2 regions of the Lactobacillus sp. M0390 genome follow, and region 1 is predicted to be linked to the other one. Evidence: riboswitches for the same ligand, from Rfam matches in the RefSeq annotation. Region 1 holds a riboswitch; the other holds the start of a gene.
The links. A riboswitch is a leader RNA that binds a small molecule or an ion and turns the genes downstream of it on or off. The one in region 1 is predicted to bind lysine.

Region 1 (7,036 bases):
ATTTAGGTAGAACGTAATTTTTTATTAAAAAGTTTATATATAAACAGTAAATACAAAATAACTTGGAAGGTTAGTTAGCTTTTTTTGCAATAAAAGCTTGATAAGCTTCATCTTCTTTAGTTGGAGTAACTGAAAAATCAGAAAAACTAAGGAAAGGTTGATGTAATTCACCTTCATCTACTTCAATTTCTGCCATTACAGTCGCATTACCAATTAATTCAACCCAATAGCTGTCATCTGTTTGATGAACCTTAGTTTGAACAAATCCACCAGGATTAGTAACAGTAAGTAAGCGCTCAAAAGCGTGTTCTTGCGGTTGAGTTAGGGCAAATACGAGACTTGCGGCAGACATCCCAGTGCCACAGGCATTAGTAAAACCGACGCCGCGCTCATAAGTACGGACAAAAAGATGATCAGAATCAATTACTTGTGCCAGACTAACATTAACACCGTCAGGGAAGTAGGGGTTAGGTCGGTTTAACGCTGCACCCAAAGTTTTTAGAAAATCGCTGTGTAACACATCAGCTGAAACTAAGCTGATAAGGTGAGGATTAGGCACAGCGACTGCTGTAAAGGTCAAATCATCATCAAAGGCAGGAACATTTTGGTCGATTAATTCATCAGTACCTAAATTGTTAAATGGTAAGTCTTTTGCTTTAAAGCTGATAGGACTAATTTCTACTCCGACTGCCTTAACATTTTCTGCCCAATCTGGTTGACATGTTACAGCAAGATCGGCTTGATCTGTTTCCACTTTAAAAGATGTTTTGTGGTATTTTTCCGCTAAATAACGACCAACAGTGCGCAAACCATTGCCACACATTGATGCAAACGAACCGTCTGCATTAATTACTTGCATCCTCCCTAGAGCGTCGGGATGGCTGGACTCGCTAATGACTAGTAAACCATCTGCTCCGTCCAAAAAGTTAGTTCGTCTATCCGTTAATTGACGTGCTAAGTTAACTAATTCGGGGTCGGTAAGTGGCTTTTCTAATTGAGTCTGATCTAATAAGAAAAATTGATTTTGCGAACCATGCACTTGTTGCATTTGAATCATGATTTTGCTACTCCTTTAAAAAATTGTTGATAAATTTGGCTAACAGCATTTGCTGCGTCTTCTTTCTTGGTGCCTAACATAATAGAAATACGCGATGCACCCTGATTGATCATGTGAATGGCAATATGCTCTTTGGCTAAGGGGGTAGTGATATTCTTCATTGCGCCAATTTTATTCCGCATCCCTTCGCCAACTACCATAATGATAGCATAATCATCAATCCATTCTAATTGGTCGGGATGAATCACTTTTTGAATTTCACTGCACATTTGCGCGCGCAGTTCTTCAGTAAACTGCCGTTTGTCAAAGATAACCGTTAGATCATCTATACCTGAGGGCATGTGTTCGTACGAAATATTAAACTTGTAAAATATTTCTAGTAATTTAAGAGTAAAACCAGTTTCTTTATTAAGTAGATATTTGTGTAAATATAAAGCGGAAAAGTGATTTGAGCTGGCAACTCCTGTAATCGTACTTTTAGGATGAAAATCTTTTTCAGGTACAATCATCGTTCCTGGTAATTCAGGGTGATTAGTATTTTTAACATTGATGAAGACCTGGCCTTGAATTGCCGGAATCAACGCTTCGTCATGGAAAACTGAAAAACCAGCATAAGATAGTTCCCGTAATTCCCGGTAAGTCATAATTTTAATTGGATGAGGGTTAGCAACAATTCTAGGATCCGCGGCATAAATTGCATTTACGTCAGTAAAGTTTTCGTACAAGTCTGCTTTAATTCCTCTTGCCCAGATTGAACCGGTGATATCCGATCCACCACGTGAGAAAGTGGCAATTTTGCCCTGAGTTGTAACACCATAAAATCCCGGAACTACTAGTATTTCTGGCACTTCACGCCATCTAAGTAAATTTTGATAAGTTTCAGGTAGGACTTGAGCGTCGCTGGCAGCACTGCTTACCAAAAAACCAGCGTCCTGTGGGTCTAGAAAGCGCGTTGGCAAACCTTGCTCTTGTAAAATTAATGCTAGTAACTGTGCGCAGAGTTTTTCGCCGTGTGCTTTGAAAGCTGCCATTAGGTATTCTGGCTCGTCATTAAAAACTATTGGTAAGTCAACCAACTCTTGGTGCAAGAACGCAAATTTTTGGGGCTCAAGTGCAAAAAAAGCGGCAATTTCTTGATACCTCGTCCAAATTTGCTGAATAATTTCAGTAGTGTCTTGTTGTTTCATTGTTTTTTGGGCATATTCAATTAACAGATCTGTAACTTTTACATCTTCCGCAAATCTTTTTCCTGGTGCGGAAGTAACGATTACTTTTCTGGTGGGGTCAGCATTAATGATATTTAGCACTTTTTGAAATTGTTCACCGCTTGCAAGTGAACTACCACCAAATTTAACAACTTTCATTTTTGCAACACCTACTTAATTAAAATAATTTAAATTCGATAGTAACGCATTTTAACATTTTAATTTTTATCTGCAACTAAAACATAACTGCAGTCATGTTTTTAAAAATAAAGTTAATTAATTATGAAAAAGTCGTTGACAATTAATATTAATAATAATAATATTTTTATAAATCAAACGAAGAGGTCGCAACTAACAAAAGTACCTAGTGGAGTTTCTGCAAAAACGGTGAAGCTAGCGAAAGGGGCGGTTGCCGAAGCGTTAATTATTGCGGTAGTTAATCGGCTGGGACGTAATCTAATAAATTACGGACTGTCGCAAATTTAAATTTGCGGAGCGCTATCGCCAAAACTGAATCAGATCAAGGTTTAATCTGAAAGACTCTTTTGTACGCTATGCGCGTATTAAAGGGTCTTTTTCTTTACCAAAAAACGGGGGTTATTAGATGTCAACGAATGATTATTACCAGACGAATGATCAAGGTCACTTAATGATTGGAGGTGTAGATGCACTTAAGCTAGCCGAAAACTTTGGCACGCCATTGGTGGTTTATGATGTTGCCCAAATTAGAAAACAGTTCAATGCACTTAAACAAGCTTTTGTTGCTGGACAGGTTGATTATGCCATCAGCTATGCTAGTAAAGCTTTTACCTCGATTGCAATCTATCAAGTAATCAACGAATTGGGTGGCCACATTGATGTTGTTTCAGGTGGAGAACTGTATACAGCGTTGAAAGCCGGCTTCCCAACGGAAAAAATCAGTTTTCATGGTAATAATAAAACAAAAGATGAACTGTTAATGGCCGTTGAAAATAATGTTGGGGTAATCATTCTAGATAACTTTCATGAAATTGAACTCCTGAAGCAAGTACTGCATGAAACAAACAAAAAAGTGCAAGTAATGCTCCGCATCACTCCTGGTGTGAGTGCACATACGCACGAATATGATCAAACCGGTCAAGAAGACAGTAAATTTGGGTTTGATGTTCGTTCGGGTCAAGCAGAAAAAGCCTTTTTACAAGTTGAAGCGGAAGAGCAAATGGAATTGATTGGACTTCACGCTCACATTGGTTCACAAATCCTTGAAACTGAAGGTTTTAATCTTGAAGTGGAAAAATTGATGCAGCTAGTTCACGAATGGAAGCAAAAGTATGATTATCAGCCACAGGTTCTAAATTTAGGCGGCGGTTTTGGCATAAGATATACTGCTAAAGATCGTGTGATTGGGCTAGGTACATTTGTTGAACAAATCATTGCCAGTGTCCGTACATTAGCTGAACAGTATCAGTTAAACGTACCAGCAATCTGGGTAGAACCCGGGCGCTCAATTGTTGGTGAAGCAGGATATAGTCTTTATACCGTTGGCTCCAGAAAGGATGTGCCAGGTTTAACTCCTTATGTGACCGTTGATGGCGGCATGGGTGATAACATTCGACCTGCGCTTTATCAAGCAGAATATGAAGCACTGGTTGCCAAGCGACCAGCGGCTGAACCAGTTGAAAAGATCCATTTAGCAGGACGCTATTGTGAATCTGGTGACATTTTGATTGATCAGGCATGTTTACCAAAAACTAAGCCAGGGGATGTAATTGCTGTTCTTGCAACTGGAGCATATGGTTACAGCATGGCTTCTAACTATAACCGTGTTCCAAGACCAGCAGTTGTTTTTGCAGAAAATGGACAAGCACAAGAAGTTGTTACACGTGAAACCTATGACGATTTAATTAAGAATGACCGTTTTTATCAAGAAAAGTGAGGATATCAAATGAAAAATATGTCAGCGACAGAAATTATTGATTTTATTGCCAATGCGCCTAAGAAAACCCCAGTTAAGATTTATGTTAAGGGCGACTTGGAGGACTTGAAATGGCCTGTAGAAGTAAGAACATTTATCGAGGGTAATTGCGGTGTTGTTTTTGGTGACTGGGATGATCTAGTACCATTTTTACGAACTAATGCGGCAAAGATCAATGACTATCAAGTTGAAAACTGCAGCCGTAATTCTGCAGTACCACTCTTAGATCTGAAAAACATTCAAGCAAGAATTGAACCTGGTGCCTTGATTCGTGAACAAGTAAGTATCGGTAAAAACGCGGTTATTATGATGGGAGCGGTAATTAATATCGGTGCTGAAATTGGTGATGGGGCAATGATTGATATGAACGCCGTTTTGGGCGGGCGTGCAATTGTTGGGGCTAACAGCCATATTGGTGCTGGTGCCGTTGTAGCGGGTGTAGTCGAGCCTGCTTCTGCCGAACCGGTCAGGATTGGACAAAATGTTCTAGTTGGTGCTAACGCAGTGATTTTAGAAGGGGTTCAAGTTGGTGATAATGCTGTGGTTGCCGCAGGTGCGGTCGTGACAAAAGACGTTCCAGCTAACACTGTTGTTGCAGGCGTCCCAGCCAAAGTTGTTAAAAAAAGAGACGAACAAACTACTGACAAAACTAAGATTGAGCAAGATTTAAGAAAGCTGTGAGTTAATGTTAACTACTAGTCAACTGATTCAAATTCGTCGTGACTTACATCAAATTCCCGAAGTGGCATTGCAAGAGCATGACACCAAGCAGTATTTATTAAAGGTCATTCAACAATTTGATCAGCAATTTTTACAGATTAAAACTGTTCCTGAGTTGCCAACTGTCTTACTGGTAAGAGTGCAAGGAAAGCGACCTAAAAAAACGATTGGTTACCGAGCTGATATTGATGGACTACCAGTAAAAGAAAAAACTGGGTTAGCATTTTCTTCAAAAAATGAGGGAAAAATGCATGCGTGTGGTCACGATATTCATATGACAGTTGCATTAGGAATTTTGAATTACTTTAGTGAGCATCAACCACAAGATAATTTACTTTTCTTCTTCCAACCTGCTGAAGAAAGCAAAAACGGTGGCAAACTAGCATATGAACAGGGCGTTTTTGCTGGTGAGTGGCGACCTGATGAATTTTTTGCATTACACGTTACGCCTGACTTACCAGCAGGAACAATTGGGTGCCGCAACGGAACACTATTTGCTGGCGCAGCAGAAATTAATATTGATCTGTATGGTCAAGATGGTCACGCTGCATATCCACAGCGTGCAAATGATATGGTTGTAGCAGCAGCTGCACTAATTAGTCAGATTCAGACAATTGTGGCGCGCAGCATAGATCCAATTGAAAGCGGCGTGATAACAATTGGCAAGGTTCGTGCAGGCACAATTAGAAATGCAATTGCTGGTCATGCGCATCTAGAAGGTACGCTTCGCGGCTTGACGCAAACGATGATTGAACAAATTGAGAAGCGTTTGCGTGAAGTAACAGCTGGTATCGGTCAAAGTTTTGCAGCTAGGGCAGAAATTGAAATTAACCAAGGTGGCTATTGGCCGGTCGAAAATGACCCTAAGATTACAGCCGAATTTATTGACTACATGAAAAATAACCCAGCAGTTAAGTATCAAGAAACTGAGCCGGCAATGACAGGTGAAGACTTTGGTTATTTACTTGCCCAAATTCCTGGAACAATGTGCTGGCTTGGCGTGGAAGATGACTCTCAGCTTCATTCCGCTACTTTCAGTCCACAAGAAAGTGCAATTGGGGCAGGGATTAAAGCAATAGTCGGCTTTTTCGAAGAGCACATGTAAATGACTAATAATGAAAGGAAAAACTATGACAGATTTTACTAACGCTGATTTATTAACTGCGTTGATCACACCATTTAATGAGCAAGGTGAAGTTGATTATCCCGGTTTAAAAGAATTAACGGAACTTTTGCTTGCCACAGGAAGTCGCGGTTTTGTAATTGGTGGTACGACTGGTGAAACGGCTACGATGAACCATGATGAAAAAATCGAGCTTTATACCCGCTTTGCAGAAATAGTTGCAGGTCGAGTACCAGTGATTGCAGGTACAGGTAGCAATAACACTGCTCAAACGGTCGATTTCACAGAGGAAGTTAGTCAAATTTCAGGCATTGATATGGCCTTAGTTGTTACGCCATACTACAACAAGCCCAATCAACGTGGAATCAAAGCGCATTTTGAAGCTGTTGCCAAAAAATCAAAGGTTCCACTAATGATTTATAACATTCCTGGTCGTACAGGTGTAAAAATCACTAAGGAAACTGTTGTTGAATTGGCTGCTAATCCTAATATTGCCGGCGTGAAGCAATGTACAGAAATAGAAGACTTGGAATATATCGTTGAGCATGCGCCAAGTGACTTTTTAGTTTATACCGGTGAGGATGCGCAGGCACTCAGCGCTAAAGCTTTAGGAGCAAGAGGCGTAATTTCTGTTGCTTCACATATTTATGGCAAAGCAATGCGCCAAATGTATGATGATTTGGAAGCTGGTAATGTGGAAGCAGCTGGAGCACTACAACGAAAACTGACACCAAAAATGGCTGCATTATTTATGTACCCGTCACCATCTCCAGTTAAGGCGGTTTTAAATGCACAAAACTTACCAGCAGGGGGATGCCGCTTGCCAATGATTACTTTAAATGAAGAAGAGAAAAAGCAATTGGCACTACATTTGGGCTTAAAGGAAACGGCATTACTGCATGAGTTACCAGTAGAACTAGGAGTAGATTAATGAAACGAGTTTTTATTGCTGGCGCGACTGGATCAATGGGAAAGCA
Region 2 (7,036 bases), on a different contig from region 1:
AGTGGTATAGAGCAAAAAGCCTAATGTTACGATAAGTAAAAGTGCGAGAACGCAGGTGCTGATTTTGTAGCCGTTTTTCTTCATGAATTTTTCTCCTGTTGATAAGGTAAAAGAAACTGGTTTAACCAGCTAATATAAAAGATGGGTTCTATTATCTATATATAATAATAGAAATAGATTTTTGTCAAACGTAATTAAGCAAGATATAGAGCAGCGATAATGTAATTATTTCTAAATAAAATACCTTTGTATATATTATATAAAATTTGAGCAATGTCACCGTTAGGGTAGTGTTGAATTTGATTGGTAGAAACACCAAGAAGAGTTTTGACTGTAACTTCTAGTCCGGCTTCTTCGCGAAATTCACGTTTGCAGGCATCTTCAGCCGATTCGCCAAACTCTAAAGCTACACCTGGTAAACCCTAACGCTTAAAATCACTGCGTTTTTGCAATAATATTTCATTGTTAGAATTGACTAACACGCTATAGGGATTTTTTACAAAGTATAATTAAAAAATAAAAAGATGCTCCATTTTTTGGAACATCTTTTTATTTAAAGTTAGTTGTTTTGAAAATTACTCAAGAACTTCGCTGTTTTCTCGTTTTGTGGATGATTAAATAGCTGGTCTGGGTTACCTTGCTCGGCAATTACTCCGTCACTGATGAAAAACATTTTATCAGAAATTTCTTTAGCAAATGCCATTTCGTGCGTTACGATAATCATCGTTAAACCGGTTGTTGCTAAGTTTTTCATAACGCTTAAAACTTCACCGACCATTTCAGGATCAAGAGCACTTGTGGGCTCATCGAATAATAAAATTTCGGGATCCATCGAAATAGCACGAGCAATGGCAACACGTTGCTGCTGTCCACCAGAAAGTTGACTTGGGCGGGCGTTGATATATTGTTCCATCCCAACTTTTTCTAAGTTGGCAAGGGCGATTTTACGTGCTTCGTCCTTGGAACGCTTTAAGACGAGTTCTTGGCCAACCATGCAATTAGCTAAAACATTTTTGTTTTCGAAAAGATCGAATTGTTGGAAAACCATCCCAACTTTAGCACGGTAAATATTACGATTATAGTTTTGCTCAAGGACATTTTCACCGTGGAAGTGAATTTCACCAGCTGTGGGCTCTTCCAGTAAATTAATGCAGCGTAAAGTGGTTGATTTACCACCACCTGACGGGCCAATAATAGTTGCGATTTCGCCTTTTTTAATATCAAGTGAAATATCGCGTAACACCTGGTGTTGTCCAAAAGTTTTTTGCAAATGCTGTAAGCTTAAAATAGTTTCATTTGATTCAGTCATTATTTTTTGGCCTCCATATCCTGAGCTGTGCCTACTTGAACTTGATTAGCCATTAAGTTGTAGTTTTTGTTTCCTTGCAAGTGCTTTTCAATCAGATTAAAGATTCTGGTAATTGTAAAGGTTAAAATCAGGTAGATAGCTGAAATTGTCAGGTAAGTTGGGAAGAACTTAAAGGTCTGACTGGCAATTGTTGTACCGACAAAGAAAAGTTCAGAGACTGAAATGATACTCAAAACAGAAGTGTCCTTAATATTAACGATGAACTCGTTAGTAATTGAAGGTAAACAGTTCTTAATAGCTTGAGGCAAAATAATATGCCACATTCTTTGGTTATGGGTCATTCCTAATGCGCTGGCAGCTTCAAATTGTCCTTCTGGAGTGGAAATAATTCCACCACGAATAATTTCTGCCAAGTATGCGCCTGTGTTAATCGAAACAATTACTAATGCAGCAAGTGTACGATCGATATTGATGTGCCAGAATTGAGCAATTCCATAATAAATTACGGCTGCTTGTACCATCATTGGGGTACCGCGGAAAACTTCAATATAAACGGATAGAAGCCAGTTAATAAACTTCGAAAACCATCTTTTACCTCTGCTAGTTGGGGTAGGGATAGTCCTAATAATACCAACGAAAAGACCGATGAAGAAACCGGCAATCGTACCAACTGAAGCAAGAAGAAGGGTCATACCAATACCACTTAAAATCATGCCCCCAAATTGTTTCCAAACACTGACGAGCCAAGGATCTTGTTTACCTTTCTTGCTAGTTTCATCAGTTTTTGGTTGTTGTGAAATGGCGGTAGTCATTAGCTTGGTTCTTTCAGAGTTTGGAATAGTAGCTAAGACTTGGTTAACTTGCTTGAGTAAATCCTTGTTTGGCTTGGCGATGCCGATTGCAGTAGTTGAATCCTCTTTAGAAATGCGGAAACCTGCCATTTTACTAATTGGGATTGCCTTGATGTCAGGGTCAACCATTTTAAATGAGGTTGATTCGGTATCTTCGGCAATATAGCCATCAATGGTACCAGAAATTAAGCTTTGACGCATTGCAGCAAAGTCACGCATTGCTGGTTGTCTTTTGGCACCTTTAAGTTGCTTAATTAGTGCATAGTGCGAAGTACCTTGCTGAGCAGTTAACTTAGCACCTTTAAAATCGTTTAGCGTTTTAGCGTTGGCGTATTTACTATTGACTTTAGTAATAACAACAAAAGTACTGTTTCGATATGGTTTAGTAAAATTAATCGCTTTTGCACGTTCAGCAGTTGGACTCATTCCGGCAATAATCAGGTCAGCTTTGCCACTGGTTAAAGCTGGAAGTAAACCATCCCACTCAGTCTTGACTACAACAACCTTACGATGCAATTGTTTACCAATTATTTTTGCGATTTTAACATCATAGCCGTTGGCATATGTGCGTGAGCCTTCGATTGGCACCGCACCATTTTTGTCTGTAGTTTGAGTCCAATTATATGGTTGGTAGTTGGCCTCCATTGCTACCTTTAGTTCACCATCATCTTTTTTGGCATTAACTTGTGTAATACCAAAATTGCTTGTAATGATGAAACTAAGCATCACCGTGATTAGAGCGGTAATCCACTTATTTCTTGACTTCATTTTGAAAACCTCCGAGAAATTTGTTTCAAATAAAGCCAATACAATAAAAAGCGTAAATAAAAACCTCGCTGTTTACAAAACAACGAGGTTATAATTGATCATATTTTAGACAAATCATATAGCGCTCCCCAGTATTAACTAGGACAGTCTGCAAGATCTTCTCCTGCAGCCCAACAAAAGTGTTAAAGCGAATAGCACTTTTGTTTCGGCGATAACTCTTACACTAATCTTCATTGTGTTCGTTCACTCAGATTAGTTTCGTAATTACCGCAACCTCTATTGCATTGGAAATTATTTAACTTAATCAACAGGATAGGCTAAAAAGGTTAACTTGTCAACAGCTATAAATCAAATGTGTACTCTTACCAGTTTTTATATTTAAAATTAGCACTTATTGCCAGCCATTATTAGCACGATAATCATTTTTCTTCATTCGCGAAACATATGGATTGCCGGCAACAAAAAAACGTAATGGCTTATTTGCCCATTCCAATTCAGATTGGTTGACACCGATGCGGGCACTCTTAGCAATTTCTTGCGGTCTTTTTTGATGTTGATCATTTAAGTCGATTGCAAAGGGTGAATCACTTAAAAAATGTAGATCCCAATTTTTATCATGAATGCCAAAAGCTTGCATCATTTTAGCGGGGCCGTTTGTTAATAAAACTCCGTCTTTGCCTGAGCGATTACTGATCATTTGTTCAATTCCCCAGGCAGGTTCAATTGCTCTGATTAAGACACCTTGTGGTTCATCTTTTGCTTGAGTTGCAACATCGAAAAAGAAGTATTGTCGTTGAGCATAAATATAGATTGTTCCGCCGCGGCCATAAAGACCTTCGTTTGCAGGACTACGATGACCACCATAAGAATGTGCTGCACGATCTTTTTTTCCTAAGTATGCTTCTGCTTCGACAATATAACCGCCAAGAGTGCGTTTGCCATCATTATAAGTTAATGGCCGACCAAGTAGATCGGCACTAATTTCTTCAGTTGAGTGATTAGTAAAGTAAGTTGAATAATCCATTTTTTCCTTGAGTAGTACACTAGATTTAACAAAGAGGTGAATAAAGTGAATCAGATAAAATTAGTTCGAATTTATGAAAAAGAGCAGCCTGCGGGGTATCGCATTTTAGTGGATCGATTATGGTCACGAGGTATAAGCAAGACAGATGCCAGCCTTGATGTTTGGGCTAAGGAACTTGCACCCAGTAAAGAGCTTCGCAAGTAGTTTAATCATGATGATAGTAAATTTATGCAATTTAAGCAAAGGTATCTAGCAGAACTTGAAGCAAATTCAGCCATGGCCGAGTTTGTGTCCTTAGTGAAACAGCAGTTGCCGAAACAAGACGTGTTGTTTTTGTACGGTGCTAAAAATAAAGAGCATAACCAGGCAGTTGCGCTCAAAGAAAAAATTATTTCTCAATTATAGTTAACGACCATGCTTTTTAAGCCGTAAAAAGTGAAACGCAATTGTGATAATTAAGACACCAAAAACAATGATTGCAAAAACAGTGTTTGGTAATTCATAGTGAAGTGGTGGTAATGAAACAAGCAGTTTTAAGGCGATAATTGCAATCAGGACGTAGGCCATTGGCTGCAATTCAGGAATAATATCCATTAATTTGATAATTATTTCGGCGACGCCCCGCATACATAAAATTCCAATCATGCCACCAATTAAAACAACAACTGGATTACTCGAGACGGCTAGTGCAGCCAAAACAGAATCAATTGAGAAGACGATATCCATTGCTTCAATTGAAATAACTGTTCGCCAGAAGAGTGATAAAAAGTGTTTGCCTTTTTTGGGTGAATGCTGTGCAATTTTTTCGCCTTCGGCTTTTTCTTCAGCTTGCGCTTTTTGCGGATGACGCTGATCGTAGAAAAACTTAAAGGCTAGGTAAAACAGGTATAAACTGCCCGCTAACTTAATTTCCCAAAAGTTAATTAGGTAAGTGCCAATTCCGATTACAATAAAGCGAAAAATATAGGCTCCCCACATACCATAGAATAGCGATTTTTCTTGCTCTTTCTTGGTGGGTAATATCTTAGTCTGTGCGGCTAAAACAACTGCATTATCAACTGAAAGCAGACATTCCATTAAAATAAGTGTCAGAATGATTAGCCAGTCCTTGCCACTGGTTAAAACATGCAGCCAATTGCTAGCACTAAAAAATGGAGCATACATTTTAATAATTGACATTTAAAAAACTCTTTTCTAAGTGCTCAAACTGAATAAATAATCAGTTCACGCATTAAACAATTGCTAGTATTTTACCACAAGGTAAGAGGAGTGCTCCTAATAAGTGAAATAAATTATAGACTTAGATTTGCTGGAAAACATCCAGTGCATCACCGATGATGGCGGAAATGCCTGCAGCAGGAATAGCCGTTTTATTGATTGCCCAAACCTTTGCGTCCGGCTGACGGTAAGAAAGAAGCTGAGCGAAAGGATAGACTACAAAGCTGGTGCCGCAAATTATTATTAGATCTGACATGCTCATAGCATTAATTGACTTAGAAAGGTTTGTTTGGTCGATTTGCTCACCGTATAAGACAATACCGGGACGAATGATGCCGCCACAATTTTTATGGCGGAAAGAGTTAGCATATTCTTGATATGAAACTGGCTGACGACATTTTGTACAGTAAATATCATATAAACTACCATGAAATTCTGTTACATGGTGATTATTTGCCTTATGGTCAAGGTGATCAACATTTTGTGTGATTAGGTCGCCTTTTTCATTACAAAGTTCCGCAATTTTTTGATGAATTTTATTAGGTTGGGCATCAGGAAAATACATATTATTCATGACAAACTGATAGAAAAATTCAGGTCGCTGATAGAGCGTTTCCTCACTTAAAATGGTCTCAGGGCTTTCATTAACTCCATCATAAATCCCGTTTTTTGAGCGGTAGTCGGGAATACCTGAGTGGGTAGAAACACCAGCACCTGTTAAAAAAGTAATGTGTTGTGCCTGGTTAAGATCATCTTTAAGTTCTGTTATTTGGGTTGAATCAATCATGTTTATGTCCTTTCTAAAAATCTGTTCCCATCTACTATACTGCTTTTAGCTGCGAAGATTAACTTCTTAATGAACAAAAGCTTAGGGGAAATTGACTATACACTTATCGGTTAATTAATATTTTGTAATTTATTTGTAACTAATAAGTAGTTAATATTGAAATGGTTTTGTAATAAATGTAAAATAAAATTATGTAATTTATTATTTAATTTTAATTTAGGGGACAAAAAATGAAACATAAATTTTTGAAAAACCTTCTATGTTCAGTAGCCGTTTTCTCTTCTTTTACAATATTGGGTCATTCAATTGAAGTAAAAGCAGCTAGTGCGGAGCAGCCAGTAGAAACTAATCAGGTCAAAGAACCCGATATAACTTATGTGCCTGCAGGACGTTTGGCAAAAGATGGCTATGTGTTTGTACTTTCACCAAAGGCCATTGTATATCCTGAATGCCCTAATTCTTCTAAGTATGATGTTCAACCATACAATAAGGACTGGGTTGAAAAAATGGCGGAAAAGAAGACCAAGTTCAAGATTACAGAATTTGGTTTGGGAAAGGTAGAAATTATGGGCCACCTTGTTGACCAAAGTGGAAAGCAGCAAGGCTGGATTAGCTTAGTCAATGGAAACTTCTATCACGTAGATGCTAAGAAAAAAGCTTTAAAGAAATTGATTAAGGCTGAAACAAAGGCTATGGATCAAAAATCTGACGGGAAAAAGGTTTCATTGAAACAGGCTGAAGCGGAGGCAAAGAAGCTTCATGGTCATAACAGAAAAATTGCTCTGAAATCAATTAAGGAGTTAAAAGCCTGGCTTAATTACGATGGCGATTATCCGTACACTTATCTTCCCGCACTAACAATTGATAAATAGGCTAGAAGCTGGATCTATTAGTGCAATTTTTAAAGCACGTAACTTCAGTTCGGTTATTAATTTAAGATATAGTAAAAGCCCCTAGGTGGAATTTTCCAAGCTAGGGGCTTTTACAATTTAATTATAGAAGTTGAATATGATGTTCTTCGCACTCTTTGAGCATTTCGCTTGGCCAAACACTTGCCTGAACCTCACCAATATGAGCTT

Region 2: it holds a riboswitch for lysine, as region 1 does, so the genes downstream of both, H3R25_RS07150 (ABC transporter substrate-binding protein/permease) here and lysA (diaminopimelate decarboxylase) in region 1, are expected to answer to the same signal.

Annotation. Positions count from the first base shown of each region.
Region 1 is NZ_JACFPH010000002.1:400,656-407,691, reverse strand. It holds gene dapF (diaminopimelate epimerase) at 71-1,057, opposite strand; gene H3R25_RS05910 (aspartate kinase) at 1,054-2,421, opposite strand; lysine riboswitch at 2,594-2,771, shown strand; gene lysA (diaminopimelate decarboxylase) at 2,867-4,177, shown strand; gene dapD (2,3,4,5-tetrahydropyridine-2,6-dicarboxylate N-acetyltransferase) at 4,187-4,897, shown strand; gene H3R25_RS05895 (N-acetyldiaminopimelate deacetylase) at 4,902-6,041, shown strand; gene dapA (4-hydroxy-tetrahydrodipicolinate synthase) at 6,067-6,990, shown strand; gene dapB (4-hydroxy-tetrahydrodipicolinate reductase) at 6,990-7,036, shown strand, end outside.
Region 2 is NZ_JACFPH010000003.1:154,111-161,146, reverse strand. It holds gene H3R25_RS07165 (hypothetical protein) at 1-84, opposite strand, end outside; partial or broken gene H3R25_RS09065 (NUDIX domain-containing protein) at 195-407, opposite strand; gene H3R25_RS07155 (amino acid ABC transporter ATP-binding protein) at 560-1,309, opposite strand; gene H3R25_RS07150 (ABC transporter substrate-binding protein/permease) at 1,309-2,928, opposite strand; lysine riboswitch at 3,040-3,215, opposite strand; gene H3R25_RS07145 (DNA-3-methyladenine glycosylase) at 3,320-3,952, opposite strand; partial or broken gene H3R25_RS07140 (DUF488 domain-containing protein) at 3,998-4,357, shown strand; gene H3R25_RS07135 (TerC family protein) at 4,358-5,131, opposite strand; gene H3R25_RS07130 (NAD-dependent protein deacylase) at 5,253-5,957, opposite strand; gene H3R25_RS07125 (hypothetical protein) at 6,188-6,829, shown strand; gene asnA (aspartate--ammonia ligase) at 6,951-7,036, opposite strand, start outside.